DNA from 4 places in the Streptomyces sp. YPW6 genome. Region 1 is predicted to be linked to each of the others. Evidence: riboswitches for the same ligand, from Rfam matches in the RefSeq annotation. Region 1 holds a riboswitch; each other region holds the start of a gene.

What was found. Region 1 has a riboswitch for cyclic di-AMP ahead of KME66_RS01390 (transglycosylase SLT domain-containing protein). Riboswitches for the same ligand answer to the same signal wherever they lie in the genome.
Positions count from the first base shown of each region.
Region 2: another riboswitch for cyclic di-AMP. It lies ahead of KME66_RS06410 (M23 family metallopeptidase); the one in region 1 lies ahead of KME66_RS01390 (transglycosylase SLT domain-containing protein).
Region 3: another riboswitch for cyclic di-AMP. It lies ahead of KME66_RS21190 (transglycosylase family protein); the one in region 1 lies ahead of KME66_RS01390 (transglycosylase SLT domain-containing protein).
Region 4: another riboswitch for cyclic di-AMP. It lies ahead of KME66_RS11930 (C40 family peptidase); the one in region 1 lies ahead of KME66_RS01390 (transglycosylase SLT domain-containing protein).

Region 1 covers NZ_CP076457.1:313,237-320,846, forward strand. Annotated here, with positions in the region: gene KME66_RS01370 (CARDB domain-containing protein) at 1-1,114, shown strand, start outside; gene KME66_RS01375 (dihydrodipicolinate reductase) at 1,237-2,316, shown strand; gene KME66_RS01380 (carboxymuconolactone decarboxylase family protein) at 2,313-2,792, shown strand; gene KME66_RS01385 (GMC oxidoreductase) at 2,865-4,508, opposite strand; gene KME66_RS01390 (transglycosylase SLT domain-containing protein) at 4,668-5,483, opposite strand; cyclic di-AMP (ydaO/yuaA leader) riboswitch at 5,489-5,676, opposite strand; gene KME66_RS01395 (FAD-dependent oxidoreductase) at 6,129-7,490, shown strand; gene KME66_RS01400 (SpoIIE family protein phosphatase) at 7,517-7,610, opposite strand, start outside.
Region 2 covers NZ_CP076457.1:1,464,505-1,472,114, reverse strand. Annotated here, with positions in the region: gene KME66_RS06425 (DNA topoisomerase (ATP-hydrolyzing) subunit A) at 1-1,838, opposite strand, end outside; gene KME66_RS06420 (pitrilysin family protein) at 2,142-3,506, shown strand; gene KME66_RS06415 (pitrilysin family protein) at 3,533-4,903, shown strand; cyclic di-AMP (ydaO/yuaA leader) riboswitch at 5,221-5,388, shown strand; gene KME66_RS06410 (M23 family metallopeptidase) at 5,403-6,218, shown strand; gene KME66_RS06405 (GntR family transcriptional regulator) at 6,399-7,106, shown strand; gene KME66_RS06400 (HPr family phosphocarrier protein) at 7,267-7,548, opposite strand.
Region 3 covers NZ_CP076457.1:4,765,832-4,773,441, forward strand. Annotated here, with positions in the region: gene KME66_RS21175 (nucleoside triphosphate pyrophosphohydrolase) at 1-819, shown strand, start outside; gene KME66_RS21180 (cytochrome P450) at 876-2,156, shown strand; gene KME66_RS21185 (transglycosylase family protein) at 2,333-3,406, shown strand; cyclic di-AMP (ydaO/yuaA leader) riboswitch at 3,695-3,873, shown strand; gene KME66_RS21190 (transglycosylase family protein) at 3,879-4,586, shown strand; gene eno (phosphopyruvate hydratase) at 4,910-6,190, shown strand; gene KME66_RS21200 (septum formation initiator family protein) at 6,285-6,764, shown strand; gene KME66_RS21205 (DUF501 domain-containing protein) at 6,813-7,427, shown strand; gene KME66_RS21210 (Ppx/GppA phosphatase family protein) at 7,424-7,610, shown strand, end outside.
Region 4 covers NZ_CP076457.1:2,764,670-2,772,279, reverse strand. Annotated here, with positions in the region: gene KME66_RS11950 (ATP-binding protein) at 110-1,396, shown strand; gene KME66_RS11945 (response regulator transcription factor) at 1,393-2,088, shown strand; gene KME66_RS11940 (C40 family peptidase) at 2,214-3,293, opposite strand; gene KME66_RS11935 (hypothetical protein) at 3,612-3,965, shown strand; gene KME66_RS11930 (C40 family peptidase) at 4,013-5,209, opposite strand; cyclic di-AMP (ydaO/yuaA leader) riboswitch at 5,208-5,363, opposite strand; gene pcrA (DNA helicase PcrA) at 5,666-7,610, shown strand, end outside.

The DNA.
Region 1 (7,610 bases):
GCGCCAGGAGCAGAAGATCCTCACCGACGACCCGCTCGACCGGGGCCAGTGGAACCAGGTCGGCATCCGGGACGTCACGATCCGGGGCGCGGGCATGTGGCACTCCCAGCTCTACACCCTGACCCCGCCGCACGAGGCGGGCGGCATCAACCACCCGCACGAGGGCAACTTCGGCTTCGACATCGACGAGAACACGCACATCTCCGACATCGCCATCTTCGGCTCGGGCACGATCCGCGGCGGTGACGGCAACCACGAGGGCGGCGTCGCGCTCAACGGCCGGTTCGGCAAGGACACGAAGATCAGCAACGTCTGGATCGAGCACGCCAACGTGGGCGTCTGGGCCGGCCGCGACTTCGACAACATCCAGGAGCTGTGGAACCCGGGCGACGGCGTCGAGTTCACCGGTATGCGGATCCGCAACACGTACGCGGACGGCATCAACTTCGCCAACGGCACCCGGAACTCCACGGTCTACAACTCGTCGTTCCGCAACACCGGCGACGACGCTCTCGCCGTCTGGTCCAGCAAGTACGTCAAGGACCAGTCCGTCGACATCGGCCACGACAACAGCTTCCGCAACAACACCATCCAGCTCCCGTGGCGCGCCAACGGCATCGCGATCTACGGCGGGTACGACAACAGGATCGAGAACAACCTGATCTCCGACACCATGAACTACCCGGGCATCATGCTGGCGACCGACCACGACCCGCTGCCCTTCTCCGGGCAGACGCTGATCGCCAACAACGGCCTGCACCGCACCGGCGGAGCCTTCTGGAACGAGGACCAGGAGTTCGGCGCGATCACCCTCTTCCCGCAGAACCTGCCGATCCCCGGGGTCACGATCCGCGACACGGACATCGTCGACTCCACCTACGACGGCATCCAGTTCAAGACGGGCGGCGGCCTGATGCCGGACGTGAAGATCCAGAACGTGCGGATCGACCAGTCCAACCACGGCTCCGGCATCCTCGCGATGGGCGGCGCGCGCGGCAACGCGACGCTCACCGACGTGACGGTCACCGACTCGCGCGACGGCCACGTGCTGATCGAGCCGGGTTCGCAGTTCACCATCTCCGGCACCCCGAACGGCGCCCGCGCCAAACGCTGATCGCACGGAACGGGTCCCGGGCCGGCGGAGAAGTCCGCCGGCCCGGGTACAGCCCTTTCCCGCACGGATCTGATGCCGTCACGACTCTGGGAAGTACACGGACCCGGAGCTACCCTCCGCGCATGATTCCCACGGTTGTCTGGGGTACCGGCAACGTCGGCCGCGCGGCGATCCGCGCCGTCGACGCCCATCCGGCACTGGCACTCGCCGCCGTCCTCGTGCACGATCCCGCCAAGGCCGGCCGCGACGCGGGCGAACTCGGCGGCCTCGGACGCACGCTCGGGGTCGCGGCCACCGAGGACATCGCCGCCGTTCTGGCCGCCCGCCCCCGCGCGGTGGTCTACGCGGCGTCCGGCGACATCCGTCCCGATGACGCGCTGGCCGACATCGGCCGGGCGGTCCGGGCCGGCGCGGTGGTCGTGACGCCCTCCCTCTATCCGCTCTACGACCAGCGCAACGCCCCGCCCGAGCTGCGGGAGCCGGTCCTGGCCGCCGTCGCCGAGGGGGGCGGCTCCCTCTTCGTCTCCGGTGTCGACCCCGGCTGGGGCAACGACGTCCTGCCGCTCCTGATCAGCGGCCTCGGGACCGAGGTGGACGTCATCCGCTGCCAGGAGATCTTCGACTACTCCACGTACGAGCAGGAGGACGCGGTACGGCATCTGATCGGGATGGGCCACCCGATGGACTACCAGCCGCTGATGCTGGCGGAGGGCGTTCCGACGATGGTGTGGGGCGGCCAGATCCGGCTGATGGCACGGGCCCTGGGCGTCGAACTGGACGAGATCCGCGAGACCCTGGACCGCCGGGCGCTGGAGGCGGCGGTGACCACGCGCACGATGGGCGCGTTCGCGGCGGGCACCCAGGGCGCGGTCCGCTTCGAGGTCCAGGGCGTCGTGGCCGGCGAGCCCCGGCTCGTCATCGAGCACGTCACCCGGATCCACGCCTCGTGCGCGCCGGACTGGCCGTCCCCGCCCGACGGGGTGGGCGCACACCGCGTGGTGATCGAGGGGCGGCCCCGGATCGAGGTGACGGTCGAGGCCTCCGACGAGGGCGAGAACCGGTCGGCGGGCGGGAACGCCACCGCGGTCGGACGGCTCGTCTCGGCGATCGACTTGCTGGTGGACGCGGAGCCGGGGCTGTACGACGCACTCGATGTCCCGCTGCGGCCTGCGGTGGGCAGGCTGGGAAGGAGACCGGCATGATCATCGATGTTCCGGAGGGCCAGGAGCCCATCGGTTACGTGTGGGGGGAGATGGTCCCCGGCATCGGCGCGGCCGCCGCCGCGTTCTCGATGTCCGTCTACGAGCACACGACTCTGGGGCTGCGCGAGTTCGAGGCGGCCCGGCTGCGGGTGGCGCAGATCAACGGGTGCCTGTTCTGTCTGGACTGGCGGACCGAGCGGGACGGGACGAAGGTCGAGGAGGAGTTCGCGGCCGCGGTGACCGAGTGGCGTACGACCGGGGCCTTCGACGAGCGGACCCGGCTCGCGGCGGAGTACGCCGAGCGGTACACGCTCGACCATCACGGCCTGGACGACGCCTTCTGGCAGCGGATGACCGCGCACTACAGCCAGAGGGAGATCGTGGAGCTGACGATGAGCATCGGCTCGTGGCTGGCGTTCGGGCGGCTCAACCATGTGCTGGGCATCGACGCGGTGTGCGTTCTGCCCGGTCACTGACGGAGTCCGGGGCCGCCGGGTTGGCACTCCCGGCCCCGGGCTCTTCGCGGGCTCCCGACGGCGACGGCTCGCCTACAGATCGGTCGCGATGATCCGTTCGATGTTGCGCTCGGCGAGCGCGGTGATGGTGACGAACGGATTGACGCTGGTGTTGCCGGGGATCAGCGCCCCGTCGATGACGTACAGACCGGAGTAGCCGTGCAGCCGGCCGTGGTTGTCGGTGGCCTTGTCCAGGACCGCGCCGCCCAGCGGGTGGTAGGTGAGGTGGTCGCCCCAGATCTTGTAGGTGCCGAAGAGGTCCGTGCGGTAGATCGTCCCCTCCTTGCGGTTGATCTTGTCGAAGATGGTCTTCGCGGCGTCGATGGACGGCTGCTTCCACGCCGTCTGCCAGTCCAGTTCCGCCTTCGCCGCCGCCGCGTTCCAGGTGAAGCGGGCGCGGTGGGGGTTCTTGGTGATGGAGAGGTAGAACGACGCCCAGGTCTCGATGCCGGTGGGCAGCGGAGCGATCTCGGCGAACGCTCCCCCGGCGTCCCAGTTGTCGATGCCGCCGGTGGGGATGGACGACTGGACCTTCCCGGTGGGGTCCCAGAGGTGGTTGGCGCGGCCGCACATGACGTTGCCGTTGTCGCCCCAGCCCCGGCCGATCTCGTCGTTGAGGAGGGGCAGCGCTCCGGTGGCCTTGAGGCCGACGAGCAGTTTGCTGGTGCCGACGCTGCCCGCGGCGAAGAACACCTTGTCCGCGGTGACGGTCTTGGTGACGGTGGTCTGTCCGCCGGTGTTCAGCTGGTCGATGAGCACGGTGTAGCCGCCGCCCGGGGCCGGGGTGACCGTGGTGACCTTGTGCAGCGGGGAGATGGTGACCCGGCCGGTGGCTCTGATCCGTTCGATGTAGGTCTTCTGGAGCGACTTCTTGCCGTGGTTGTTGCCGTAGAGGATCTCCCCGTCCAGGGCTGACCTGGGGACGGTCCCGGCCGCCTCCTGCTTCATGTAGTCCCAGTCGTAGACGGCGGGGACGAAGAGGAACGGGAAGCCGGAGCGCTGGGCGTGTTTCCGGCCGACCCTGGCGTACTGGTAGCAGTCGGCGCTGTCGAACCAGGCGGGGTCGATGGTGCCGACACCGAGCCCGCTGTTGGCTCGCGGGTAGTAGGTGGCGTACATCTCCGCGGCGTTCACCGTCGGGAGGATCGCGCCGAAGTTCTCCCGGCGCGGTGTGACGGCCATGCCGCCGTTGACCAGGGATCCGCCGCCGACGCCCCGGCCCTGGTAGACCGTGATGCCGCCGAACTCCTCGGCGTCGAGGATGCCGGTGCGGCAGTTGACGTTCTTGTCGAGGGGGAAGCCGAGGAAGTTGCTCAGCGGCTGCTTGGTCCGGGTCCGCAGCCAGAAGGAACGGTCGTCCGGCCTGGTGGTGTTGGCGAAGATCTTCCCGTCCGCGCCGGGGGTGTCCCAGGCCATGCCCATCTCGACCATATGGACGTCCACGCCTGCCTCGGCTAGGCGGAGGGCTGCCACGGAGCCGCCGTATCCGGTGCCGATGACGAGGGCCGGCACGTGGGCCCCGGATCCGATCGGCGCCGCCGCCGCACGGACTCCGGCCCATGCCCGAGGAGCGTGCCCGACGATGGCCGCGGCCCCCAGAAGAGAACCTGTTCCCGTGATGAATCTTCGCCGCGAGACCCCCTTGGTCTCACTTTCCTGCATGGTAGCGTCGCTCATGTGACCCTCCTCACTCTCGACAGAGTGGAACAGGTTCTACTGCCGTTCGCGTGGTAAGTCACGGGAAACTTGGGGGTAACTTCCCGGCGACACCCCCCGTACGACACAGGAGCCCCGGACCGTGCGGTCCGGGGCTCCATGTGCTGCTCGGTCGCGCGATCAGTAGGCGCCGAAGACGTTGTCGATCGAGCCGTAGCGGTCCGCGGCGTAGTTGCACGCGGCGGTGATGTTGGCGACCGGGTCGTAGCTGTCGGTCGAGGTGCCGGGCACGTGGTAGGCCTGGAAGGTCGGGTCGATGACCTGGAGCAGACCCTTGGACGGAGTGCCCTTGGCCGCGTTGGAGTCCCAGTTGTTGATGGCGGCCGGGTTGCCGGAGGACTCGCGCATGATGTTGCGGTGGATGCCCTCGTAGGTGCCGGGGATGCCGTGCTCGGCCATGACCGCCAGCGACTCCCGGATCCAGCCGTCGAGGTCGTTCGTGTACGTGACGGCCTTCTGCTCGGCGGCCTGCGCGACGGGGGCGGCGTTGATGCGCTCGGAACGGTCGGCGCGGTCCGTCGAAGTACCGCGCTCGGCGGACGGGGAAGCCTTGGCCGCCTTGTCGTCCGACGAGGCGGCGATGACCAGCTTGATGCCCGGGTGAATGAGGTCGGGATTCGATCCGACGATCTTCCGGTTGCCTTCGTACAGCTTCTTCCAGCCGCCACTGACGGAATACTCGCGGGCGATCTTGGAAAGGGTCTCACCCGCCACCACGGAATGCTTGGCGGGGGCGGCCTTCGCAACGGAATTCACCGGTGCGGCCACCGCGGCGGGAGCCACGGCCTGCGGCGCGGCGGCAGCGGCGGGAGCAGCGAACGCGCTGGTGGCGCCGATCACCGGAAGGGCGAGAACGGCCCCTCCGGCGGTCACGGCGGCGAGGGTGCGGCCGAGCGAGGTGGACGGGGAACGGCGGTGCTTACCCTGTGCGGGCATGGGGGATTTCCTCTCCGGCGCCTGCGAGGTGAGCTGTCGGGTTCAGACGGGAGATGTCTGGCCGCATCGATGTGCGACTTCACCCCAAGCCGTTCCGGTTACGGATCGGCGACTTACCTGGGTCCCCCGCTCCTGCCGTACGTGAGTGGGTTTCGGATTCCCGGACGGCGGCAGGATTCGGCGTTCCATCCGGATTGACGGTGACCGTAGGCGAGAAACACCGGACGGAACAAGCCCCGCATTCCGGATTCCCTTTTCCCCGCATGATCGAATAGCGGAATTCCCGCATCGGGCCGCGCCGTCGCGGCGTCAACTTTCTTCGCACAGAAGGGAACCGATGCGTCCACTTCGGCGTCCGCCCCCGCGGACGTGACGCTCACCACTCCCTCGCGCCGATGGCGAAATCGAGACTGAGCAAAAGTCTCAGAATCCCCGATAAGCCCTTTATGGACCAGGAGACGTATAGAGGTCAAAACGGTCATAGCGGGATAATGAATCGGGTTAATCGGGCACCCTGGCCGGGGGTGACCGAAGGGCTCGCGCGGCGATCGCTTACGGTGTGGGGTGGAGACTAGTAAGCCAAGCCTTACCTCCGACGTACGCTGTACCTGCCCGCGTTCGCCCGCCCCGAAGGATCACCACGCCATGACACGCCCCGTCCGCGTCGCCATTGTCGGAGCCGGCCCCGCCGGTATCTACGCTGCGGACGCGCTGCTCAAATCCGAGGTCTGCCAGGACCCGGGGGTCTCCATCGACCTCTTCGAGCGCATGCCCGCGCCCTTCGGCCTCATCCGCTACGGCGTGGCACCCGACCACCCTCGGATCAAGGGCATCGTCAAGGCTCTGCACCAGGTGCTGGACAAGCCCCAGATCCGGCTCTTCGGGAACGTCAGCTACCCGCACGACATCGGCCTGGACGACCTGCGGTCGTTCTACGACGCGGTGATCTTCTCGACGGGCGCCGAGGCCGACCGCGCGCTGGACATCCCCGGCATCGAGCTGGACGGCTCCTACGGCGCGGCCGAGTTCGTCTCCTGGTACGACGGGCACCCCGAGGTCCCGCGCACCTGGCCGCTCACCGCGGAGAAGGTCGCCGTGCTCGGCGTCGGAAACGTGGCCCTGGACGTGGCCCGGGTCCTGGCCAAGACGGCCGACGAACTGCTGCCCACCGAGATCCCGGACAACGTCTACCAGGGCCTCCGGCAGAACAAGGCTCTGGAGGTGCACGTGTTCGGCCGGCGTGGCCCGGCACAGGCCAAGTTCAGCCCGATGGAACTGCGAGAGCTGGACCACTCCCCCAACATCGAGGTCATCGTCAACCCCGAGGACATCGACTACGACGAGGGCTCCATCGCGACCCGCCGCGAGAACAAGCAGGCCAACATGGTCGCGCAGACCCTCGAGAACTGGGCGATCCGCGACGTCGGCGACCGCCCGCACAAGCTGTTCCTGCACTTCTTCGAGTCCCCGGTCGAGATCCTCGGCGAGGACGGCAAGGTCACCGCGCTGCGCACCGAGCGCACCGAGCTGGACGGCACCGGCAACGTCCGGGGCACCGGCCGGTTCACCGACTGGGACATGCAGAGCGTCTACCGTGCCGTCGGCTACTACTCCGAGGAGCTGCCCAAGCTCCCCTTCGACGTCACCTCCGGCACCGTCCCGCACGAGGCGGGCCGTGTCATCGCCGGGGACGAGCACATGACCTCGGTCTACGTCACCGGCTGGATCAAGCGCGGCCCGATCGGCCTGATCGGGCACACCAAGGGCGACGCCAACGAGACGGTCGCCTGCGTCCTGGAGGACCGCGCCGCCGGCCGACTGCCCGAGCCGGCCACGCCCGCGCCGGAGGCGGTCGAGGCGTTCCTGGACGACCGGGGCGTCCGCTACACGACCTGGGAGGGCTGGCACAAGCTGGACGCCCACGAGCAGGCGCTGGGAGAGGCCCAGGGCCGTGAGCGGATCAAGGTCGTCGAGCGCGAGGGCATGCTGGACGCCTCCGGCGCCTGATCGGCAGGACGCTTTCCGGCCACCGTCTAGGAGGCCGGATCCGGGGCGCCCGTCGTACGCCCCGGGTCCGGTCTCCTGAACGTGCGCCACAGATCGGGCCCCGGCTCCCGCGCCGTCCGG
Region 2 (7,610 bases), 1.2 Mb from region 1:
AGGCAGATCAGCTCCTCGTCCGCCTCCAGCGTGAGGAACTCGGAGATCTGCGCCCCGCCGGAGAGATTCGGCTCCGCGTGCGTGTCCGGCAGCTGCGGCAGGTCGATCACCGAGAGCCGCAGCAGCCGACCGGTCGAGGTGACCGCCCCGACATCGCCGCGGGCCGTCGCCGCGACCGCCGACACGATCACGTCGTGCTTGGTCCGCCGGGCGTCCTCGGAGATCTCGACCGGCTCCGCGTTCGCCGTGCGGGCCAGCAGGCCGGTCGAGGAGAGCAGCACCCGGCAGGGGTCGTCCGCCACCTCCAGCGGTACGGACGCGATCTGCGCACCGGCCGACTCCAGCAGCACCGTGCGCCGGGCCGTGCCGAACTTCTTCGCCACGGCGGCCAGCTCCGAGGAGACCAGCTTGCGCAGCTCCGCGTCCGACTCCAGGATCGCGGTCAGCGCCTCGATCTCGCCGTTCAGCTTGTCGCGCTCGCCTTCCAGCTCGATCCGGTCGAACCGGGTGAGGCGGCGCAGCGGGGTGTCCAGGATGTACTGCGTCTGGATCTCGCTCAGCGAGAAGCGCTCCATCAGGCGCTCCTTCGCCTGCGCGGAGTTGTCGCTGTCCCGGATGATCCGGATGACCTCGTCGATGTCGAGGAGCGCGACGATCAGGCCCTCGACCAGATGCAGCCGGTCGCGCCGCTTGGTGCGGCGGAACTCGCTGCGCCGGCGCACGACCTCGAAGCGGTGGTCGAGATAGACCTCCAGCAGTTCCTTGAGGCCCAGGGTGAGCGGCTGGCCGTCGACCAGCGCCACGTTGTTGATGCCGAACGACTCCTCCATCGGCGTCAGCTTGTAGAGCTGCTCCAGCACCGCTTCCGGCACGAAGCCGTTCTTCACCTCGATGACGAGGCGCAGCCCGTGCGCCCGGTCGGTGAGGTCCTTGACGTCGGCGATGCCCTGGAGCTTCTTCGCCGAGACCAGGTCCTTGATCTTGGAGATCACCTTCTCCGGGCCGACGGTGAAGGGCAGTTCGGTGACGACGAGGCCCTTGCGGCGGGCGGTCACGTTCTCCACGGAGACGGTGGCGCGGATCTTGAACGAGCCGCGGCCCGCCGTGTACGCGTCCTTGATGCCGGTCAGCCCGACGATGCGGCCGCCGGTGGGCAGGTCGGGGCCCGGGACGAAGCGCATCAGCGTCTCGACGTCCGCGCCCGGGTGCTTGATCAGATGCCGGGCGGCGGCGATGACCTCGCCCAGGTTGTGCGGGGGCATGTTGGTGGCCATGCCCACGGCGATCCCGGAGACCCCGTTGACCAGCAGATTGGGGTAGGCGGCCGGCAGGACGACCGGCTCGCGCTCCTGGCCGTCGTAGTTCGACTGGAAGTCGACGGTGTCCTCGTCGATCGCCTCGGTCATCAACGACGTGGCGTCGGCCATCCGGCACTCGGTGTACCGCATGGCGGCCGGCGGGTCGTCATTGCCGAGGGAGCCGAAGTTGCCGTGGCCGTCGACCAGGGGAAGACGCATCGAGAACGGCTGCGCCATACGGACCAGGGCGTCGTAGATCGAGGCGTCACCGTGCGGGTGCAGCTTGCCCATGACCTCGCCGACGACGCGGGCGCACTTCACGTAGCCGCGGTCCGGGCGCAGTCCCATCTCGTTCATCTGGGACACGATCCGGCGGTGCACCGGCTTCATGCCGTCGCGGGCGTCGGGCAGGGCCCTGGAGTAGATCACCGAGTACGCGTACTCGAGGAAGGAGCCCTGCATTTCGTCGACGACGTCGATGTCGAGGATCTTCTCCTCGAAGTCGTCCGGCGGCGGGGTCTTCGTGCTACGGCGGGCCATCGCGGCTGCGACTCCTTCACGGATTCTGTTCGGGCGACCTGAGCTTGTTCGGGACAACACGAGCTGCTGACGCGGTCCATTGTGGACCGCCCCACTGACAACGCCGACCTCGACCCGTCCGAAGCCCGGTCCGAAGCCGGTCCGAGGCCCCGTCCGAAGCCGCGCGGTCGGCGCGCCCGCGCCGGCACGTGCGACACCATCGACGGAAACTTCCACCGAACGGGAACTTCGCCAGGTGCCGGTGCGCTTGCTTAGAGTGGCAGGTCTGGCAGGAAGTCCAGTATCGCGATCGAAGGGACGTACATGCCCATGGGTCACACGGCCACCGCACAGGCCGGTTCCGGCGGCTTGACAGCGACCGAGCACCGCCTGGCCAACGGCCTGCGTGTGGTGCTCTCCGAGGACCATCTGACCCCGGTCGCCGCGGTCTGCCTCTGGTACGACGTCGGCTCGCGCCACGAGGTCAAGGGACGCACCGGCCTGGCTCACCTCTTCGAGCACCTGATGTTCCAGGGCTCGGGCCAGGTCCAGGGGAACGGCCACTTCGAGCTCGTCCAGGGGGCCGGCGGCTCGCTCAACGGCACGACCAGCTTCGAGCGGACCAACTACTTCGAGACCATGCCCACCCACCAGGTGGAGCTCGCCCTGTGGCTCGAAGCCGACCGGATGGGCTCCCTCCTCGCCGCGCTCGACGAGGAATCCATGGAGAACCAGCGCGACGTCGTCAAGAACGAGCGCCGCCAGCGTTACGACAACGTGCCCTACGGCACCGCGTTCGAGAAGCTGACCGCCCTCTCCTACCCCGAGGGCCACCCCTACCACCACACCCCGATCGGCTCCATGGCCGACCTGGACGCGGCCACGCTGGAGGACGCCCGCGCGTTCTTCCGTACGTACTACGCGCCCAACAACGCGGTGCTCTCCGTGGTCGGCGACATCGATCCCGAGCAGACCCTCGCCTGGATCGAGAGGTACTTCGGTTCGATCCCCTCCCACGACGGCAAGCAGCCGCCGCGCGACGGGACACTGCCCGAGATCATCGGTGAGCAGCTGCGCGAAGTGGTCCACGAGGAGGTTCCGGCGCGCGCCCTGATGGCCGCCTACCGGCTCCCGCACGACGGCACCCGCGCCTGCGACGCCGCGGACCTGGCGCTGACCGTGCTGGGCGGCGGCGAGTCCTCCCGGCTGCACAACCGCCTGGTCCGGCGCGACCGTACGGCCGTGGCGGCGGGCTTCGGCCTGCTGCGGCTCGCCGGGGCTCCCTCGCTGGGCTGGCTGGACGTCAAGACCTCCGGCGGCGTCGAGGTGGAGACGATCGAGGCCGCCGTCGACGAGGAGCTGGCCCGGTTCGCCGCCGAAGGTCCCACGCCCGGGGAAATGGAGCGGGCCCAGGCGCAGTTGGAGCGCGAATGGCTCGACCGGCTCGGCACCGTCGCCGGGCGCGCCGACGAACTGTGCCGCTACGCCGTCCTGTTCGGCGACCCGCAGCTGGCCCTGACCGCCGTGGGCCGCGTCCTGGACGTCACCGCGGAGGAGGTGCGCGCGGCGGCCGCCGCGGCCCTGCGTCCCGACAACCGGGCCGTGCTGGTCTACGAGCCCATCGAGCCGGCCGACGAGGCCGCCGAGGGCGAAGAAGGCACCGACGCGCACGAGGGGGCGGCCAAGTGAGCGACGCCGCCGTGACTGGAGTAGCCATGGAGTTCCACCCGCAGCCCACCCCCGGCACGGCCCGCCCCTGGGCCTTCCCGGCGCCCGAGCGGGGCACTCTGCCCAACGGGCTGACCGTGCTGCGCTGCCACCGCCCCGGCCAGCAGGTCGTCGCCGTGGAGATCTTCCTCGACGCGCCGCTGGAGGCCGAGCCCGAGGGCCTGGACGGCGTGGCCACGATCATGTCGCGGGCACTCTCCGAGGGCACCGACAAGCACAGCGCCGAGGAGTTCGCCGCCGAGCTGGAGCGCTGCGGAGCCACGCTCGACGCGCACGCCGACCACCCCGGCCTCCGGGTCTCCCTGGAGGTCCCGGCCTCCCGGCTGGCCAAGGCGCTCGGCCTGGTCGCCGAGGCGCTGCGGGCTCCCGCCTTCGCGGAGAGCGAGATCGAGCGCCTGGTGGGCAACCGCCTCGACGAGATCCCGCACGAGCACGCCAACCCTTCCCGGCGCGCCGCCAAGCAGCTCTCCAAGGAGCTGTTCCCGGCCACCGCCCGGATGTCCCGCCCGCGCCTGGGCACCGAGGAGACGGTCCGGCGGATCGACGCGGCCGCCGTGCGCGCCTTCTTCGAGGCCCACATCCGCCCGTCCACCGCCACCGCCGTGATCGTCGGCGACCTGACCGGCATCGACCTCGACGCCCTGCTGGCGGAGACCCTCGGCGACTGGTCCGGCAACACCGCCCAGGCCCGGCCGGTGCCGCCGATCACCGCGGACGACACCGGCCGCGTCGTCGTCGTGGACCGCCCCGGCGCGGTCCAGACACAGCTGCTGATCGGTCGCATCGGCGCCGACCGGCACGAGCGCGTGTGGCCCGCTCAGGTGCTCGGCACGTACTGCCTGGGCGGCACCCTCACCTCCCGGCTGGACCGGGTGCTGCGCGAGGAGAAGGGCTACACCTACGGTGTGCGCGCCTTCAGCCAGGTGCTGCGCTCCTCCGGCCCGGACTCGGGCGGCGCGGCGATGCTCGCGATCAGCGGCTCGGTGGACACGGAGTCCACCGGACCGGCCCTGGAGGACCTCTGGAAGGTCCTGCGGACGCTGGCCGCCGAGGGGCTGACCGACGCCGAGCGGGAGACGGCCGTGCAGAACCTGGTGGGTGTCGCCCCGCTGAAGTTCGAGACCGCCGCCTCCGTCGCGAGCACCCTGGCCGATCAGGTCGAGCAGCACCTCCCCGACGACTACCAGGCCCACCTCTACGCCCGGCTCGCCGAGACGGGCACCGTGGAGGCGACCGCCGCCGTGGTCAACGCCTTCCCGGTGGACCGCCTGGTCACGGTCCTCGTGGGGGACGCCGCGCAGATCGCCGAGCCGGTGAAGGCCCTCGGGATCGGAGAGGTGACCGTCGTCACCGGCTGACTCCCCGCCCCGCACGGCCGTCCGGGGGCGACCCGGACGAGCCCGGCGATGAGCCCGCCCGGCCCCGGTGGTGAACCCGCGCGAAGCCTGCCGTGAACCTGTGCGACCCCTGCCGTGAACAGGACCCCGACGAAAGAGTTTTCGTCGGGGTCCTGAGCTTTGGTGCGCTTGGTCCCTTTTGGTCCTCTTTGTTGGCTTGGTTGCCTGTCTGCCCTGTGGGATGTGCGACAAATCCCCTTGTCCGTTTGGTGATGGGAAGTCGCCCCGCCTAGCGTCGGCCCGGCTGTCCGTCACCCGTATGCCGCAGCCGCGGCGCCGGGCAGTCATCGCCGAGTCCCCGTCAGGCGCGAGCCTGGGGAGCCGGGGACCCACGCAGTCCCTGGGGTGAATCGGGGGCCCGTACCGCGCAACCGGCGCGGGCATCCGTAGGAGACCTTCCTGCTCCGAACCCGTCAGCTAACCCGGTAGGCGAGAAGGAAGGAAAGGAACCAGCCCCTCCATGGCGTTCACCCGTGCCACCGGGAAGCACCGTGCCCCGAGCCGCCTCACGCGCCGGAGCGTCCGGGCCGCAGGCATCGCGGCCCTGGCCACCACCGGAGTCCTCGGCTCGCTGTCCTCCCCGGCCCTCGCCGCGGACACCGAGGCCACCAAGGTCGCCGACACCGGCCTCACCCAGGCTCTGTCCCTCGACGCCGCCCTCGCCGAGCAGATCGACGCACAGGCCGACGCCCAGCAGCGGCAGGCCGACGCGGCCGCCAAGGCCAAGGCCAAGGCCGCCGCCGAGGCCCGCGAGAAGGCCGCCAAGGCCAAGGCGAAGGCCGAGGCCGAGCGCAAGGCCGAAGCCCGCGCCAAGGAGATCCGCGAGGAGAAGGCCCGTGCCGCCCGCGCCGCCGAGCGCGCCCGGCTGAACGCCTTCCACCTCCCGGTCGCCGGCTCCCACGTCACCACCGGCTACAACGCGGGCGGCTCCCTCTGGTCCTCCGGCAGCCACTCCGGCGTGGACTTCCAGGCCGCGTCCGGCAGTTCCGTCGTCGCCGTCGGCGCCGGTACCGTCGTCGAGGCCGGCTGGGGCGGTGCGTACGGCAACAACATCGTGCTCCGGATGGCGGACGGCACCTACACCCAGTACGGCCACCTCTCCTCCATCGGCGTCTCCGTCGGCCAGAGCGTCTCCTCCGGCCAGCAGATCGGCCTCTCCGGCTCCACGGGCAACTCCACCGGCCCGCACCTGCACTTCGAGGCCCGCACCACCCCCGACTACGGCTCCGACATGGACCCCGTCGCCTACCTGCGCTCCCACGGTCTGAACGTCTGACCCACCCCGCGCCACCCACCGTCCGAAGGCCCCGGCACCCGCCCGGGGCCTTCGGGCATTCCCGCGTGAAGATATCCCTCGATTCCGGCCTGCCATCGGAAATTCCAGCGGATTGTCATAGAGTCACGGAACAGACGTCGGGCGGCCGCGTTTCGCGGGGATCAAGGCGGAGGTTCGGATATGCGCATTCCCGCGCATTCGGTATGCACGGCAATCCGTGACGACATCGTCTCCGGTGTCTACGAGCGCGGCAGCCGCCTCACCGAGGAGCTGCTGGCCCGCCGCTACGGGGTCTCCCGGGTCCCGGTCCGCGAGGCGCTGCGCACACTGGAGTCCGAGGGTTTCGTGGTCACCCGCAGACATGCCGGCGCCTGTGTCGCCGAGCCCACCGCGCAGGAGGCCGCCGACCTCCTGGAGGTGCGGATGCTCCTGGAGCCGCTGGGGGCGGCCCGCGCCGCCCACCGCCGCACCGAGGCCCACCTCAAGGTGCTCCGCGGTCTGGTCAGGCTGGGCCAGGAGCGGGCCCGCCGGGGTGAGGGGGAGGATCTGCGCTCGCTGGGCGGCTGGTTCCACGAGACCCTCGCCCAGGCCTCAGGCAGTCCCGGGCTCATCGCGCTGCTCACCCAGCTCCGGCACAAGATCGCCTGGATGTACCTGGTCGAGCAGCCGGTCAGGCCGGTCGAGTCCTGGGCCGAGCGCGGTGCGATCGTGGACGCCGTGGCGCGCGGCGACGCCGAACGCGCGAGGGCGCTCACCGCCCAGCACGCGGAACGCTCCACCGCCGAGCACCGGCTCCGCCGCCCGGATCTCGCGGCGCGCCGCACCGCTCCCGTTCCTCCGGTGAGGAGTTCGCAACACGGCGTAAACACGGCGGGTGTCCGGCATTAACAGAAGCGCCGTATACAAAGAAGAGTAATTCCGAAGTGCGCTTTCGTGCTGCCCGCATTTTCGAGAAACGGCTCTTTCCCGAAAGCGAAAGAGCCGTGACCCCTTCACGAGGTCACGGCTCTCGCGCGGGTCGCATCCGGACGGACCGGAGGCGGAGGGGTCAGACGGTCTCCGGGAGCTCTTCCAGGCCCTCGGCGACCAGCTTCGCCAGCCGGTCCAGGGCGGCCTCGGCGTCGTCCGCGTCGGACGCGAGCACGATCTCCTCGCCACCCTGCGCGCCCAGGCCGAGCACGGCCAGCATGGAGGCGGCGTTCACCGGGTTGCCGTCGGCCTTGGCGATCGTCACGGGGACGCCGGAGGCCGTGGCGGCACGGACGAAGATGGAAGCGGGGCGGGCGTGCAGGCCCTCGGCCCAACCGACGTTTACGCGGCGCTCAGCCATGGTTCTGCCCTTCACATATCAACGGTTGTCTAGACCAGTCTCTCATGCGGTGCGTGGTGCTG
Region 3 (7,610 bases), 4.5 Mb from region 1:
GCGGGCGTACGCGTCGAACACGCCGCCCCCTCCGCGGACGAACTGGTCGCGGACTGCGCGGGCGGCCGGACGGTGGTCGTCCTGACCGGCGGAGAGGGCAACGCCCCCCTCACCGACGGCCTGGCCCGCCTGGGCGGCTCGGGCCGGGTGGCCATGCCGGACCTGGAACTGCTCCCCGGCTCGTACGACCTCCCCGGCGCCCGCCTCCTCGACCTGGTCCAGGTCATGGACCAGATCCGCCGCGTCTGCCCCTGGACCTCGCAGAAGACCCACCGGGGCCTCGCCAAGTACGCCATCGAGGAGGCGTACGAACTGGTCGAGGCGATCGAGGACGGCGACCGGGACGAACTCCGCGAGGAACTGGGCGACGTCCTCCTCCAGGTCGTCTTCCACGCGCGCATCGCCGAGGAGGACCCCGACGAACCCTTCGCCATCGACGACGTGGCGGGCGGCCTCGTCGAGAAGCTGATCCACCGCCACCCGCACGTCTTCGGCGACGAGACCGCCGAGACCCCCGAGGACGTCCACGCGCACTGGCTGCGCACCAAGGCGATCGAGAAGCAGCGCACCTCGGTCACCGAAGGCGTCCCGCTCGGCCAGCCGGGCCTGGCCCTCGCCGCGAAGCTCGGCAGCCGCGCCCGCACGGCCGGCCTCGACGTCCCCCTTCCCACCGGCGACCCGTCCTCCGGCAACGCCATCGGCTACGACCTCCTCGCCCTCGCCGTCGCCGCCGAGGCGAACGGCACCGACCCGGAAGCCGCCCTGCGCGCGGCGGCCCGGGCGTACCGGGACGCGATCCTGGCGGCGGAGGAGGCGTGAACGACAGCCCCGACACCCGCGCCCCCGAGCGCTCCGCCTGCCCCCACAGCGCCACCATCCCCGACAGCGCCCCCGAACTCTTCACCTGGGAGTTCGCCTCCGACCCCTACCCCGCCTACGCCTGGCTCCGCGAGCACCGCCCCGTGCACCGCACCGCGCTGCCCAGCGGGGTCGAGGCCTGGCTCGTGACCCGGTACGGGGATGCCAGGCAGGCGCTCGCCGACGCGCGGCTCTCCAAGAACCCCGCCCACCACGCCGAGTCGCCGCACGCCAAGGGGAAGACGGGGATTCCGGGGGAGCGCAAGGCGGAGCTGATGACGCATCTGCTCAACATCGACCCCCCGGACCACACCCGGCTGCGCCGGCTCGTGTCCAAGGCGTTCACCCCGCGCCGGGTCGCGGAGTTCGCGCCCCGCGTGCAGGAGCTGACGGACCGGCTCATCGACGGGTTCATCGAGGAGGGGAAGGCCGATCTCATCCACGACCTCGCCTTCCCGCTCCCCATCTACGCCATCTGCGACCTGCTCGGCGTTCCCCGCGAGGACCAGGACGACTTCCGGGACTGGGCGGGCATGATGATCCGGCACGGGGGCGGGCCGCGCGGCGGGGTCGCCCGGTCGGTGAAGAAGATGCGCGGCTATCTCGCCGAACTCATCCACCGCAAAAGGGAGAACCCCGGCGACGACCTGATCTCCGGACTGATCCGGGCCAGCGACCACGGCGAGCACCTCACGGAGAACGAGGCGGCCGCGATGGCGTTCATCCTCCTCTTCGCCGGCTTCGAGACGACCGTCAACCTGATCGGCAACGGCACCTACGCGCTCCTGCGCCACCCCGAGCAGCGGGCCCGGCTGGAGGCGTCCCTCGCGGCGTCCCCGGACCTGGAGGAGAGCGACCTGCTGGCGACCGGGCTGGAGGAACTGCTCCGGTTCGACGGGCCGGTAGAGATGGCGACCTGGCGGTACGCCACCGAGCCGCTGACCCTGGGCGGCCAGGAGATCGCCGCCGGGGACCCCGTACTCGTGGTGCTCGCGGCGGCCGACCGCGACCCGGAGCGCTTCACGGATCCGGACACACTGGACCTTGCACGGAGTGACAATCAGCACCTCGGTTACGGGCACGGCATCCACTACTGCCTGGGGGCCCCGCTGGCCCGCCTCGAAGGGCGGACCGCGCTGGCCACGCTCCTGAGACGCCTGCCTGACCTGCGACTTGCTGAAGAACCTGCCGATTTGCGGTGGCGCGGCGGGCTCATCATGCGCGGACTGCGCACGCTTCCGGTCGCGTTCGAGCCGGGAAACCGTTCCGAGGAAAGTGACACGCTGTCAACTCTGTGACTTTTACGTGATCTGCGCTGCATCGACTTGTGACACACGTTCGAGTCCCGCTAGGTTCACGGTTCGACGCGTCGGCCGCATGGTGCTCACGCGTCACTGGTGCACCGACGCAGGCACGTAATCCCGCTGCGCGGAGCTCAGGTCACTCGCTTGTCAGTCGCACGGAAGGCATACCCATGGGCTCCGCGAACGGCAGACACCGCCGCCCTCGCCAGGCACCCGCCATCGTCGTCGCCGCAGGCGTGACGGGATCGGCCATCGCCATCCCGCTGCTCGGGGCGAGCGGCGCCACCGCCGCCGAGGCCACCACCTGGGACCGGGTCGCGGAGTGCGAGAGCGGCGGCATGTGGAGCGCCGACCTCGGCAACGGCTACTACGGCGGGCTCCAGTTCTCGCAGGAGACCTGGTCGGCGTACGGCGGAACGGAGTTCGCACCCCGCGCCGACCTCGCCAGCCGGTCGCAGCAGATCTCCGTCGCCGAGAAGGTCCTGGCGGACCAGGGCCCCAAGGCATGGCCGAGCTGTGCGGTGATCTCGGGGCTCGCGGTGGACGGCAGCCTGCCGGGCGTCGACCCGGGCACCGCGCCGGCCCCCGACCCGACGGCCACCCCGACCGACGACGCGGACGCGTCCGGTGAAGCGGATGAATCCGGCACGTCCGGTGAAGCCGGCGAGTCCGGCAAGGGCGGCAAGGGTGACGGGAGCGGGAAGGCCGAGAAGGGCGGCCCGGCGGGCAAGGGGGACAGTGCCGGCGCGGAGCGGGGCGCCGAAGCCCCCGACCCCGCGGTGACGCCCTCCGCCCCGCCCTCCTCCGAGGCCCCCGACGCCGCCGACCCCTCCGCCGCCCCCGACGCCTCCCTGGGCAAGGGCGGCAAGCATCGCGGCGCCCCCGCGCCCGAGGAGGCCGGTGCCGGGCAGGAGGAGGGGCCGCGCGGATCCGGCCGGCACGCCTCGCGGGGTGACGGTGACGCCCGGGACGGCGGTGCGGCGGTCGCCGGTGCGTACACAGTGCAGCCCGGCGACAACCTCTGGGCGATCGCCGACGCCCAGGAAGTCCCCGGCGGCTGGACCGGTCTGTACGAGACCAACAAGGACCTCCTGGGCTCCGACCCGGACCTGATCCTGCCCGGCCAGAACCTGGATCTGGGGCTGGAGCGGAGCCAGGGGCAGGGGCAGGGGCAGGGGCAGGGGGCCGGTCAGGCCGCGCCGCAGGATGCCGACGCGTCCGCCGAGGCGCCTGCCGCCAACTGAGTCAATTCGGGAAAACACCCCGAAAACAGAGGCAGTTAAGAGACCTATGTCCACTTTGCGTAAGTGAGACATGGGTCTCTTTGCTTCAACTCACGCGCCCCTTCCGGTCCCTTCGCGCACATCGCCCCCGACCTGCGGAAACGCCCCATCGGTTGCCGCGAGTTCGAGTCGATTGCCCCCTATGTCCGTCTTTGAATGTCGGGCTTGCCTGTGTTTACGGTCTAAGCCGCTCGCACCGCGGGCCCCGTCGACCGTCACGCCGAATCCTGCCGTCGGTCGGAGGGAACAGACGCGTAAGCGCCGTAGGCAGGAGCGGGGGACCCAGGTAGGCCGCCGGGTCCGCACGATCCCCTTCCGGGGGGCGTACGGGACCGGCTTGGGGTGGAGCCGTGCGCAAGGACGCACGGCCGGGCAACTCATCAGCCCGAACCCGACAGCTCACCTCGTAGGCGTCGGTGAGGAGATTCGTTCCATGCTGCTGAACAGCAAGGGCAAGCACCGCCGCCCGTCCAAGGCCACCCGTCTCGCGACCCTCGCCGGTGTCGCCGGTGCCGCCGTCGCCGTCCCGCTGATGGGTGCGACCAACGCCTCCGCCGCCTCCGTCGAGACCTGGGACGCCGTCGCCCAGTGCGAGTCCGGTGGCAACTGGTCCATCAACACGGGCAACGGCTACTACGGCGGGCTGCAGTTCTCGCAGTCCAGCTGGGCCGCCGCCGGCGGTACGCAGTACGCCGCGCGCGCCGACCTGGCCTCCAAGGACCAGCAGATCGCCACCGCCGAGAAGCTTCTCGACATGCAGGGTCCGGGCGCCTGGGCCTGCGCCGGCGCCGGCGGCCTCACCAACGACGGTGTGGACCCGGGCGTGAACCCCGGCGGCTCCGGCCAGTCCGCCAGCAAGCCCGAGCAGGCGCAGCCGCAGCGTCAGGCCGAGCAGCCCACGACGCGCAGCGAGCAGCGCGAGGCCCCCAAGGCCGAGAGCAAGAAGACCGTCACCACCCCGACCGGCGACAAGGTCAAGAAGGGCGACGGCGAGTACAAGGTCAAGTCCGGCGACACCCTGAGCAAGATCGCTCAGAAGGAAGGCGTCAAGGGCGGCTGGAGCAAGCTCTTCCAGCTCAACGACGACATCGTCGAGGACGCAGACCTGATCTTCCCGGGTCAGCAGCTCCACCTGAAGTAATCGCCGTCTCTCCTCCTCGGAGGGAGGGTGTCCGGCGGCATCCTCCCTCGCACGGCTTCCCGGCCCGGCGCGCTCTTCCCCCCAGCGCGCCGGGCCGGGTTCTTCGTGAGCGGTGGGCGTCCGGAGGGCCGCGTGCGTTCACCTCTTGTTGTTACCGCCCAGTAGATTTCTAGAGTTCTGCCCCGTTATGCAGGCTCTTGGGTCCTTTTTCGTCCCAGGAGGCGGGCGGGCGGCCGACGGACGCGGCCGGGCCGGATAGGCTCGTGTCGCAAGGCCACAGTGACCCTGCACAACCAGTGTCAGATCCCAGAAGGAGATGCCTCGTGCCGTCCATCGACGTCGTCGTAGCCAGGGAAATCCTCGACTCCCGGGGCAACCCCACGGTCGAGGTCGAGGTCGGCCTCGACGACGGCAGCACGGGCCGTGCTGCCGTTCCGTCCGGCGCCTCCACCGGTGCGTTCGAGGCCATCGAGCTTCGCGACGGTGACCCCAACCGCTACCAGGGCAAGGGCGTCGAGAAGGCCGTCCTCGCCGTCATCGAGCAGATCGGCCCGGAGCTCGTCGGGTACGACGCCACCGAGCAGCGCCTCATCGACCAGGCGATGTTCGACCTGGACGCCACCGAGAACAAGGCCTCGCTCGGCGCGAACGCCATCCTCGGTGTCTCGCTGGCCGTCGCGCACGCCGCCTCCGAGGCGTCCGACCTGCCGCTCTTCCGCTACCTCGGCGGCCCGAACGCGCACCTGCTGCCCGTTCCGATGATGAACATCCTCAACGGCGGCTCGCACGCCGACTCCAACGTGGACATCCAGGAGTTCATGATCGCGCCGATCGGCGCGGAGTCCTTCTCCGAGGCCCTGCGCTGGGGCGCGGAGATCTACCACACGCTGAAGAAGGTCCTCAAGACCAAGGGCCTGTCCACCGGACTCGGCGACGAGGGCGGCTTCGCCCCGAACCTGGAGTCCAACCGCGCCGCCCTGGACCTCATCGTCGAGGCCATCAAGGAGGCCGGCTACGTCCCGGGCCGCGACATCGCGCTCGCGCTCGACGTCGCCGCGTCCGAGTTCTACAAGGACGGCGCCTACGAGTTCGAGGGCAAGTCCCGCTCGGCCGCCGAGATGACCGAGTACTACGAGGAGCTCGTCTCCGCGTACCCGCTGGTCTCCATCGAGGACCCGCTGTACGAGGACGACTGGGCCGGCTGGAAGGTCATCACCGACCGCATCGGCTCCAAGGTGCAGATCGTCGGCGACGACCTCTTCGTCACCAACCCCGAGCGCCTGGCCCGCGGCATCGAGGAGGGCTCCGCCAACGCCCTGCTCGTCAAGGTCAACCAGATCGGTTCGCTGACCGAGACCCTGGACGCCGTCGAGCTGGCCCAGCGCAACGGCTTCAAGTGCATGATGTCGCACCGCTCCGGCGAGACCGAGGACGTCACCATCGCCGACCTCGCCGTCGCCGTGAACTGCGGCCAGATCAAGACCGGCGCCCCGGCCCGCTCGGACCGCGTCGCCAAGTACAACCAGCTGCTGCGCATCGAGGAGATCCTCGACGACGCCGCGGTGTACGCCGGGCGCTCCGCCTTCCCGCGCTTCAAGGGCTGACCCGCAGCGCCAGGCCGGTGGCCTCCGCCCGTCCCCGCACCCGGTCCCGTACCGTGTGCGGGGACGGACGTGCGTAACGGGGAGGCGGGCAGACATGGCCGGCAAGGACCGCGACCGGTTCTCCACCGCGACCAGGCTGCGGCTGCTCGGCGAGCAGACCGCGGCCCGCGTGTACCGGTCGCAGAACCGCCGCCAGGCCCGCCGCTCCCGGCTCACCGGCCGGGCCGCGTTCCTGGCGCTGGTCGTCTGCTCCCTGGTGGTGGCGCTCGCCTACCCGATGCGGCAGTACGTCTCCCAGCGCGACGAGATCGCCGAGCAGGAGCGGCTCTCGCAGGAGGCGCAGCGGCGCACCGAGGAGCTGCGGGACGAGAAGGCGCGGCTCCAGGACGACGCGTACATCATGCGCCTGGCCCGCCAGCACCTCCACTACGTCCTTCCCGGGGAGACCGCCTACACCGTGGCCGACCCCGACGCGGCGAAGGACCGCCGGTCGGAGCCCGGCGCGAGCGACCGTCCCTGGCACTCCAACCTCTGGGACGGCGTGGACAGCGCCGACCGTGACGACCGCGACTGACCGACCCGCGACCCCCCTTCACGAGCTTCGAGCAGAACCAAGGCAGGCATGGAAACGCCCCCTCCGCAGACCGAGTCCACCCAGCCCACCGACGCGGACATCGCCGCGTTCCAGCAGCAGCTCGGCCGCCCGCCGCGCGGCCTGCGCGCCATCGCGCACCGCTGTCCGTGCGGCAACCCGGACGTGGTGGAGACCCAGCCCCGTCTGGAGGACGGCACGCCGTTCCCGACGACGTACTACCTGACCTGCCCCCGGGCGGCCTCGGCGATCGGCACGCTGGAGGCCAACGGGGTCATGAAGGAGATGACGGCCCGTCTGGAGACCGACCCGGAGCTGGCGAAGGCCTACCGGGCCGCGCACGAGGACTACCTCGCCCGTCGCGACGCCATCGAGGTCCTGGAGGGCTTCCCGAGCGCGGGCGGCATGCCGGACCGGGTGAAGTGCCTGCACGTCCTGGTCGGCCACTCGCTGGCGGCGGGCCCCGGGGTGAACCCGCTGGGCGACGAGGCCATCGCGATGCTGCCCGAGTGGTGGAAGAAGGGCCCCTGCGTCACGCCGTGCGCGCCGACGGGCGAGGACGACGGCTGGACGGTGGACGAGGGCGACGAGGGCCACTTCGCCTTCCGCCCGCTCGACGGCCCCGCCGACGGGAAGGGCGCATGACCCGGGTCGCCGCCGTCGACTGCGGCACCAACTCCATCCGGCTGCTCGTCGCCGACGTGGACCCGGCCACCGGCTCCTTCACCGAGTTGGACCGGCGGATGACGATCGTCCGCCTCGGCCAGGGCGTCGACCGGACCGGCCGGCTCGCCCCCGAGGCACTGGAGCGGACCTTCGCGGCCTGCC
Region 4 (7,610 bases), 2.5 Mb from region 1:
CGCATCGAGACGGACGCCGGCACCCGGCCGCGTGCGGGGGACGGCATCAGGGTCACTTCGGGGGCTGACCCTGATGCCGCACCGCGTGCGCGCGTGTGACGATCGGGGTATGCCCGCCGCCACCGCCCGAGCCGCCAGCTCCTTCACCGCCGACCCGGGGGAGACGCCGCCGCGCAAGCTCTACCGCAGTGCCGACGGACGGCTGCTGGGCGGCGTCGCGCGCGGGCTGGCCGGGCACCTGGGCCTGCCGGTCGCCTGGGTGCGGCTCGTCTTCCTCGGACTGTTCGTCACCGACGGCCTCGGCGCCCTGCTCTACGCGGTCTTCTGGATCGTCGTCCCGCTCGGCGTCGGCGGCGTCGAGCCCTCCCGCTCCGTCTTCGAGACCGGCGCCGACGGCCGCCGCAGGCTGCGCAAGCCGGACAAGGGGCAGGTCTTCGCGCTGATCGCCCTGGTGAACGGGGCCGTGGCCTACTTCGTCAACGTCGACATGGGCGGCGAGACCGGTCGCTACATCTGGCCCACCCTCCTCATCGGCGCGGGCTCCGTCCTGGTCTGGCGGCAGGCGGACAACGCCCGACGCGCCCGCTGGATGGAGGTCAGCCGCAACCGCAGGCTGCTCCACGTGGCCCGCGGCCTCGCCGGGGTCGCCCTGGTCGGCCTGGGCCTCGCCGTCTTCCTCGTCGTCCGCGGCTCCGCCGCCCAGCTCGGCAATGTGCTCACCGCCGCGATCGCCGTGCTGACCGGCATCTTCCTGCTCGCCGGGCCCTACCTGGTGCGGATGACCCAGGACCTGTCCGAGGAGCGCCTGATGCGCATCCGGGCCCAGGAGCGGGCCGAGGTCGCCGCCCACGTCCACGACTCGGTGCTCCACACCCTCACCCTGATCCAGCGCAACGCGGACGACGCGGGCGAGGTCAGACGCCTCGCCCGCGCCCAGGAACGCGAGCTGCGCAACTGGCTCTACAACCCCGAGGGCACCGGCAAGGACGAGGACGACGAACCGGAGACCCTGGGCGAGGCGGTCAAGCGGGCCGCCGCCGAGGTCGAGGACAAGCACGGCGTCCCCCTGGAGGTCGTGGTGGTCGGCGACTGCCCCCTCGACGAGAAGCTGGCCGCCCAGATGCAGGCCGCGCGCGAGGCGATGGTCAACGCCGCCAAGTACGGTGGCGAGGGCGGGGCCGTCCAGGTCTTCGCGGAGGTCGAGGGCCGGACGGTCTTCGTGTCCGTACGGGACCGGGGTCCGGGCTTCGACCTGGACGAGGTTCCCGCGGACCGGATGGGCGTACGAGAATCAATCATCGGCCGGATGCAGCGCAACGGCGGGAGCGCCCGGCTGCGTTCGGTGCCCGGCGGAGGCACCGAGGTCGAGCTGGAGATGGAGAGGGCGGGCGAATGACCGAGAACACCGGGGCCACCGGGGGCCCGGAGCGGCGGGTACGGGTCGTGCTCGTCGACGACCACCGGATGTTCCGCACCGGGGTGCAGGCCGAGATCGGCCGCACCGAGGAGACCGGCGTCGAGGTGGTCGGCGAGGCCGCCGACGTCGACCAGGCGGTCACCGTCATCACCGCGACCCGCCCCGAGGTCGTCCTCCTCGACGTCCACCTCCCGGGCGGCGGCGGCGTCGAGGTGCTCCGCCGCTGCGCCCCGCTGATGGGCGCGGTGGAGAACCCGGTCCGCTTCCTCGCGCTCTCCGTGTCGGACGCGGCCGAGGACGTCATCGGCGTGATCCGGGGCGGCGCCCGCGGCTACGTCACCAAGACGATCACCGGCACCGACCTCGTCGACTCCGTCTTCCGGGTCCAGGAGGGCGACGCGGTCTTCTCGCCCCGACTGGCCGGGTTCGTCCTGGACGCCTTCGCCTCCACGGACGCCCCGCCGGTCGACGAGGACCTGGACCGCCTCACCCAGCGCGAGCGCGAGGTCCTGCGGCTGATCGCCCGCGGCTACGCCTACAAGGAGATCGCCAAGCAGCTGTTCATCTCGGTGAAGACGGTCGAGTCGCACGTCTCGGCGGTGCTGCGCAAGCTCCAGCTCTCCAACCGGCACGAACTGACCCGCTGGGCGACGGCGCGACGGCTGGTCTGAGACCGGGGGCCAGGGGACGGGGACGGGGGCCAGGGGCCCGTGCCGGCCCGGTACCGGGGCCTCGTGCCGGCGTCCGGTGCGGGAGCCCGGTGCCGGCGCATGGCGCCTGGCGCCGCGGCCCGGGGCTACGCCACCCGGGTCGCGCCCGCGAACGGCATCTGGTCGATCGGCGCGATGCGCACCGGTGCTCCCGGACGCGGGGCGTGGATCATCTCGCCGCCGCCGATGTAGAGGCCGACATGGCTGATCCCGGAGTAGAAGAACACCAGATCGCCGGGGGCCAGTTGGGAGCGCGGGATGCGCTGTCCGGCGTTGATCTGGGTGTAGGTGGTGCGCGGCAGGCTGACCCCCGCGGCCTTCCAGGCCGCCTGGGTGAGGCCGGAGCAGTCGAAGGCGTTCGGTCCGGTCGCGCCCCAGACGTACGGCTTGCCGATCGCGCCGCGGGCGAAGGCGATGGCCTGCCCGGCGCGGGAGCCGGTGGCCGGTGCGGGGCCGCTGCGGGCGGTGGAGCGGTCGGCGTGGACCGGGCCGCCGCCGTGCCGGGCGTCGGCGGCGCGTTCGACGTCGGCCCGTTCGTCGGCGGTCAGGGTGGCCAGCAGCTTCCGGGCGTCGGCCAGCTTGGTGCGGATCGCGGCGCGGTGCTCGCGCAGTTCGGTGCGCCGGGCGGCGAGGCGTTCGGTCTCCTCGTCGGCGCGGGCCTTGACCTGGGAGATCCGGGAGACCTGCCGCTTGATGTTCCGCAGCAGCCCGCTCTGCCGGTCGCCCGCCCGGTCGAGGTAGGAGGCGCGTTGCAGATAGGCGTCGGGGTCGGAGGAGAGCGCCAGTTGCAGGGCCGGATCCAGGGTGCCGGAGCGGTACTGCGCGGTGGCCAGTGAACCGAGCGCGTGCCGGGCGGTGTTGAGGCGGTCGGTGCGGCGGGCGGCCTCGTCGGTCAGGGCGTCGACGGCGCGGGTGGCGGCATCCGCCTTCTCCTTCGCTCCGTTGTACTTCTCGGTGGCGACCTCGGCGTCGTGGTAGAGCCGGTCGACCTTCGCCTTCACCTGGTCCGCGGTGGGGGCCGGTTCGGCGGGGGCCGCCCCCGCACCGGTGACCGATCCGGCGGTGGCGGCCCCGGCGAGCGCCAGGGTGGCGGCGGTGCGGGCAGCAGGGCCGAAGAGCGGGCGCTGCTTGGGTTTTCGATGAGCTGACCTGCGGTGCGCTGCCACGGGGGCGGCATCCTTCCTCTCGGCTGTCCGCCGGGAAACGGCGGCGGGTCCGGGATGGACGCTAATCCTGGCGAGGGGAAAAGAGTCGCCATGACAGGTATTGCCCTGATGTGACGTTTCGCCGGTCACGGATGATCGAATCGATCAAGGAAGTCGAAGGCGGCAAGGAAGCCGTAGGCGGCAAGGAAGCCGAATGCAGCAAAGAGGCCGAAGCCGTCAAGGAGGCCGAGCCATCAGGGGGGAGAGAGGCCGGGGGCGGGCGAGGAAGGCTTACCTCACTGAAGGGTAAAACTTTGGCCATGGCTAGGCTGCCGAGCCATGGACGTACTCATCAATGTCTTCGTCGCCCTGCACATCATCGGCATCGCCTCCCTGCTGGGCGGCTTCCTGACGCAGATGAAGGCCATGGGGTCCGGGGCCGCGCGCTTCACCCCCGCGATGCTGCACGGCGCGCTGACCATGCTGGTCACCGGCATGGTCCTGGTCGGCCTCAACCAGGCCGACGACCAGACCGTGAACAACGTCAAGGTCGGTATCAAGCTGGCGCTGCTGGTCGTGATCCTCGCCCTGGTCTACGTCAAGCGCGACGAGGAGAAGACGGGCAAGGGCCCGTTCATCGCGGTCGGCGCCCTGACGACCGCCAACATCTTCATCGCCACGGTCTGGACCTGAGGCCGGTCCCGGTCGTCCGGGGGGCGGCCTCAGGTCCGGACACCGGGTCACGCCGGGCGGACGCTCCCGTAGATCGGCATGTAGTAGATCGACTCCTCGCGCACGTTCGCACCGGGCTTCGGGGCGTGGATCATCATCCCGTCGCCCTTGTAGATGCCGACGTGGCTGATGTCGTCGTAGAAGAACACCAGGTCCCCGGGCCGGAGGTCGGACGTGGCGACCCGCGTGCCGACCTCGACCTGGTCCCAGGTGGTCCGGGGCAGGGTCACGCCCGCCTCCCGCCAGGCCGCCTGCGTCAGCCCCGAGCAGTCGTAGCTGGCGGGACCCGAGGCCCCCCACACGTACGGCTTGCCGATCTGGGCGCGGGCGAAGGCCAGCACCTTCTCCGCCTTGGCGGCGTAACCGCTGTCCGTACCGGACCCGGACCCCGTGTCCGTGCCCGTACCGGTGCCCGATCCGGATCCCGGACCGCCGCCGGAATCCCGCGCCGCCTCCTCGCGGGCCTGCTCCTCGGCCTCGGCCTTCTGCTTCGCCTCGGCGGCCTGGCGGGCGGCCAGCTTCGCCGCCTTCTCCTTCGCCTCGGCCTCCTTCCGCCGCTCCAGCTCCGCCAGCCGCGCCTTCTCCTCGGCGGTCAGCCGGGACAGCAGCTCGCGCGCCTCGGTCAGCTTGGCCTGGACGTCCTTCTTGCTGGAGGCGAGCGTGGCCTGCGTCTCGGTGAGGGTCTCCAGACTCTTCACGGCCTCCGCGCGCTTCTTCGCCGCCGAGGCCTGCTGCGTACGGAAGTCACTCAGGGCCATCTGCTGCCGCTGCGTCGCCCGGTCCATCAGCCGGCTCTGGTCGAAGTACCCCTGCGGGTCGTCCGCGAGGAAGAACGTCGCCGTGGGAGCGATGCCGCCGCTGCGGTACTGGGCCGCCGCGTAGGAGCCCAGCGCCCGGCGCGCCTCGTTGATCTTCTCGGTCCGCTTCGCCACGTCCGCGAGCAGCCCGTCGACCTTCTTCTGCTGCGACGAGGAGGCGGCCTTGGCCCGGTTGTACTCCTGGGTGGCCGTGCCCGCCTGCCGGTACAGGGCGTCGACCTTCTTCTGCACGTCCTCGATGGCGGGCTTCGGCTCCGCGGGCGCCGCCGTGGCGCTCTGCGTGGAGAGCAGCGTCACCGAGGCCAGCGCGGCCGTCGTCAGTCCGACGGCGGGGGTGGTGGTGCGCACCTTCGTGCGCGGCTTGCGATGCGATGCCAAGACCGGCATCTCCTTCCGTGGACCGCCTACCGGGTTAGCTGTCGGGTTCGGACGGAACGGAAGGCTGTCCTACGGTCCGCATACGGGAGTGCGGGCCGATTCACCCCGGTGCTGCGTGTGGGTCCCCGGTTCCGGACCGCCGGGGAGGCGGCGCGGATTCGGCAGAGGTGTCCGTCAGGCGCGGTTCGCCTCAGGGAGGTACGGATCACCTGACCGAGCACGCTAGCCAAAGCGCCCCACCGCTGGGAAGGACGATGAGCGATATGCCCGATACATTTTCGTGACCTGTCCGGATCGGAGGTCCGGCACCCCCTCCGACCGGGCCGTCCTTCACGGACCGTGGACGTCCGCTCTCCGTGCGTACGGGTGACGGGCGGGCGGTTCCCCGGGTCCCGGCGGCCGCTGCCGACCGCTTCCCGGCTTCGGCGGAAGGTTGTCGGTCCGGCCGCCTAGACTCGGGAGGCGATGAGCAGCCTCTTTGACGACAGTTTCCTGACCGGCCTCCAGCCCGCGGAGGACGGCCCCCCGCCGCCCCCCGAGGACCACGCGCCCGAAGCGGTGCCGGAGGGACTCTTCGAGGGTGTCTACGACGCGCCCCCGCCGCCCCGCGACGGGTACTACCGGGACGGCCACCCGCGCCCGGCAATCGATTCCGCCGGGCTGCTCGAAGGACTGAACACCGAGCAGCGCGCCGCCGTCGTGCACGCCGGATCCCCGCTGCTCATCGTCGCCGGGGCCGGTTCCGGCAAGACCCGGGTGCTCACCCACCGCATCGCCCACCTGCTGGCCGAGCGCGGCACGCACCCCGGGCAGATCCTCGCGATCACCTTCACCAACAAGGCCGCGGGCGAGATGAAGGAGCGCGTCGAGCAGCTCGTGGGTCCGCGCGCGGGCGCCATGTGGGTCATGACCTTCCACAGCGCGTGCGTCCGCATCCTGCGCCGCGAGTCGAAGAAGCTCGGCTTCACCTCGTCCTTCTCGATCTACGACGCCGCCGACTCCAAGCGCCTGATGGCCCTGGTCTGCCGCGATCTGGACCTGGACCCCAAGCGCTATCCGCCCAAGTCCTTCACCGCCAAGGTCTCCAACCTCAAGAACGAGCTCATCGACGAGGAGACCTTCGCCGGGCAGGCCGCGGATGGTTTCGAGAAGACCCTCGCCCAGGCGTACGCGCTCTACCAGGCCCGCCTCCGCGAGGCCAACGCCCTGGACTTCGACGACATCATCATGACGACGGTCCACCTCCTCCAGGCCTTCCCGGACGTCGCCGAGCACTACCGCCGCCGCTTCCGCCACGTCCTCGTCGACGAGTACCAGGACACCAACCACGCCCAGTACACGCTGGTCCGTGAGCTGGTCGGCCCGGCCGGCGAGGACGACGCCCCCGCCGAGCTGTGCGTGGTCGGTGACGCGGACCAGTCGATCTACGCCTTCCGGGGCGCGACCATCCGCAACATCCTCCAGTTCGAGGAGGACTACCCGAGCGCGACCACGATCCTGCTGGAGCAGAACTACCGCTCCACGCAGACGATCCTCTCCGCCGCCAACGCCGTCATCGAGCGCAACGAGAGCCGCCGCCCGAAGAACCTGTGGACCAACGCCGGCACCGGCGCCCGCATCACCGGCTATGTCGCCGACACCGAGCACGACGAGGCGCAGTTCGTCGCCGACGAGATCGACCGGCTCACCGACGCGGGCGACGCCAAGGCGGGCGACGTCGCCGTCTTCTACCGGACCAACGCCCAGTCCCGTGTCTTCGAAGAGGTCTTCATCCGCGTCGGCCTGCCCTACAAGGTCGTCGGCGGCGTGCGCTTCTACGAGCGCAAGGAGGTCCGGGACGTCCTGGCCTATCTGAGGGTCCTCGCCAACCCCGAGGACAGCGTCCCGCTCCGCCGCATCCTCAACGTCCCCAAGCGCGGCATCGGGGACCGCGCCGAAGCCATGATCGACGCCCTGTCGCTGCGCGAGAAGATCTCCTTCCCGCAGGCGCTGCGCCGCGTCGACGAGGCGTACGGCATGGCGGCCCGTTCCTCCAACGCCGTCAAGCGGTTCAACACGCTGATGGAGGAGCTGCGCACGATCGTCGAGTCCGGCGCCGGACCGGCCGTCGTGCTGGAAGCCGTCCTGGAGCGCACGGGCTATCTCGCCGAGCTCCAGGCCTCCACCGACCCGCAGGACGAGACCCGCATCGAGAACCTCCAGGAACTCGCCGCCGTCGCTCTCGAATTCGAGCAGGAGCGCGGCGAGGAGGAGGGCGCGGGCACGCTCGCGGAGTTCCTGGAGAAGGTCGCGCTCGTCGCGGACTCCGACCAGATCCCCGACGAGGACGAGGACGGCTCCGGCGTCATCACGCTGATGACCCTGCACACCGCGAAGGGCCTGGAGTTCCCCGTCGTCTTCCTCACCGGCC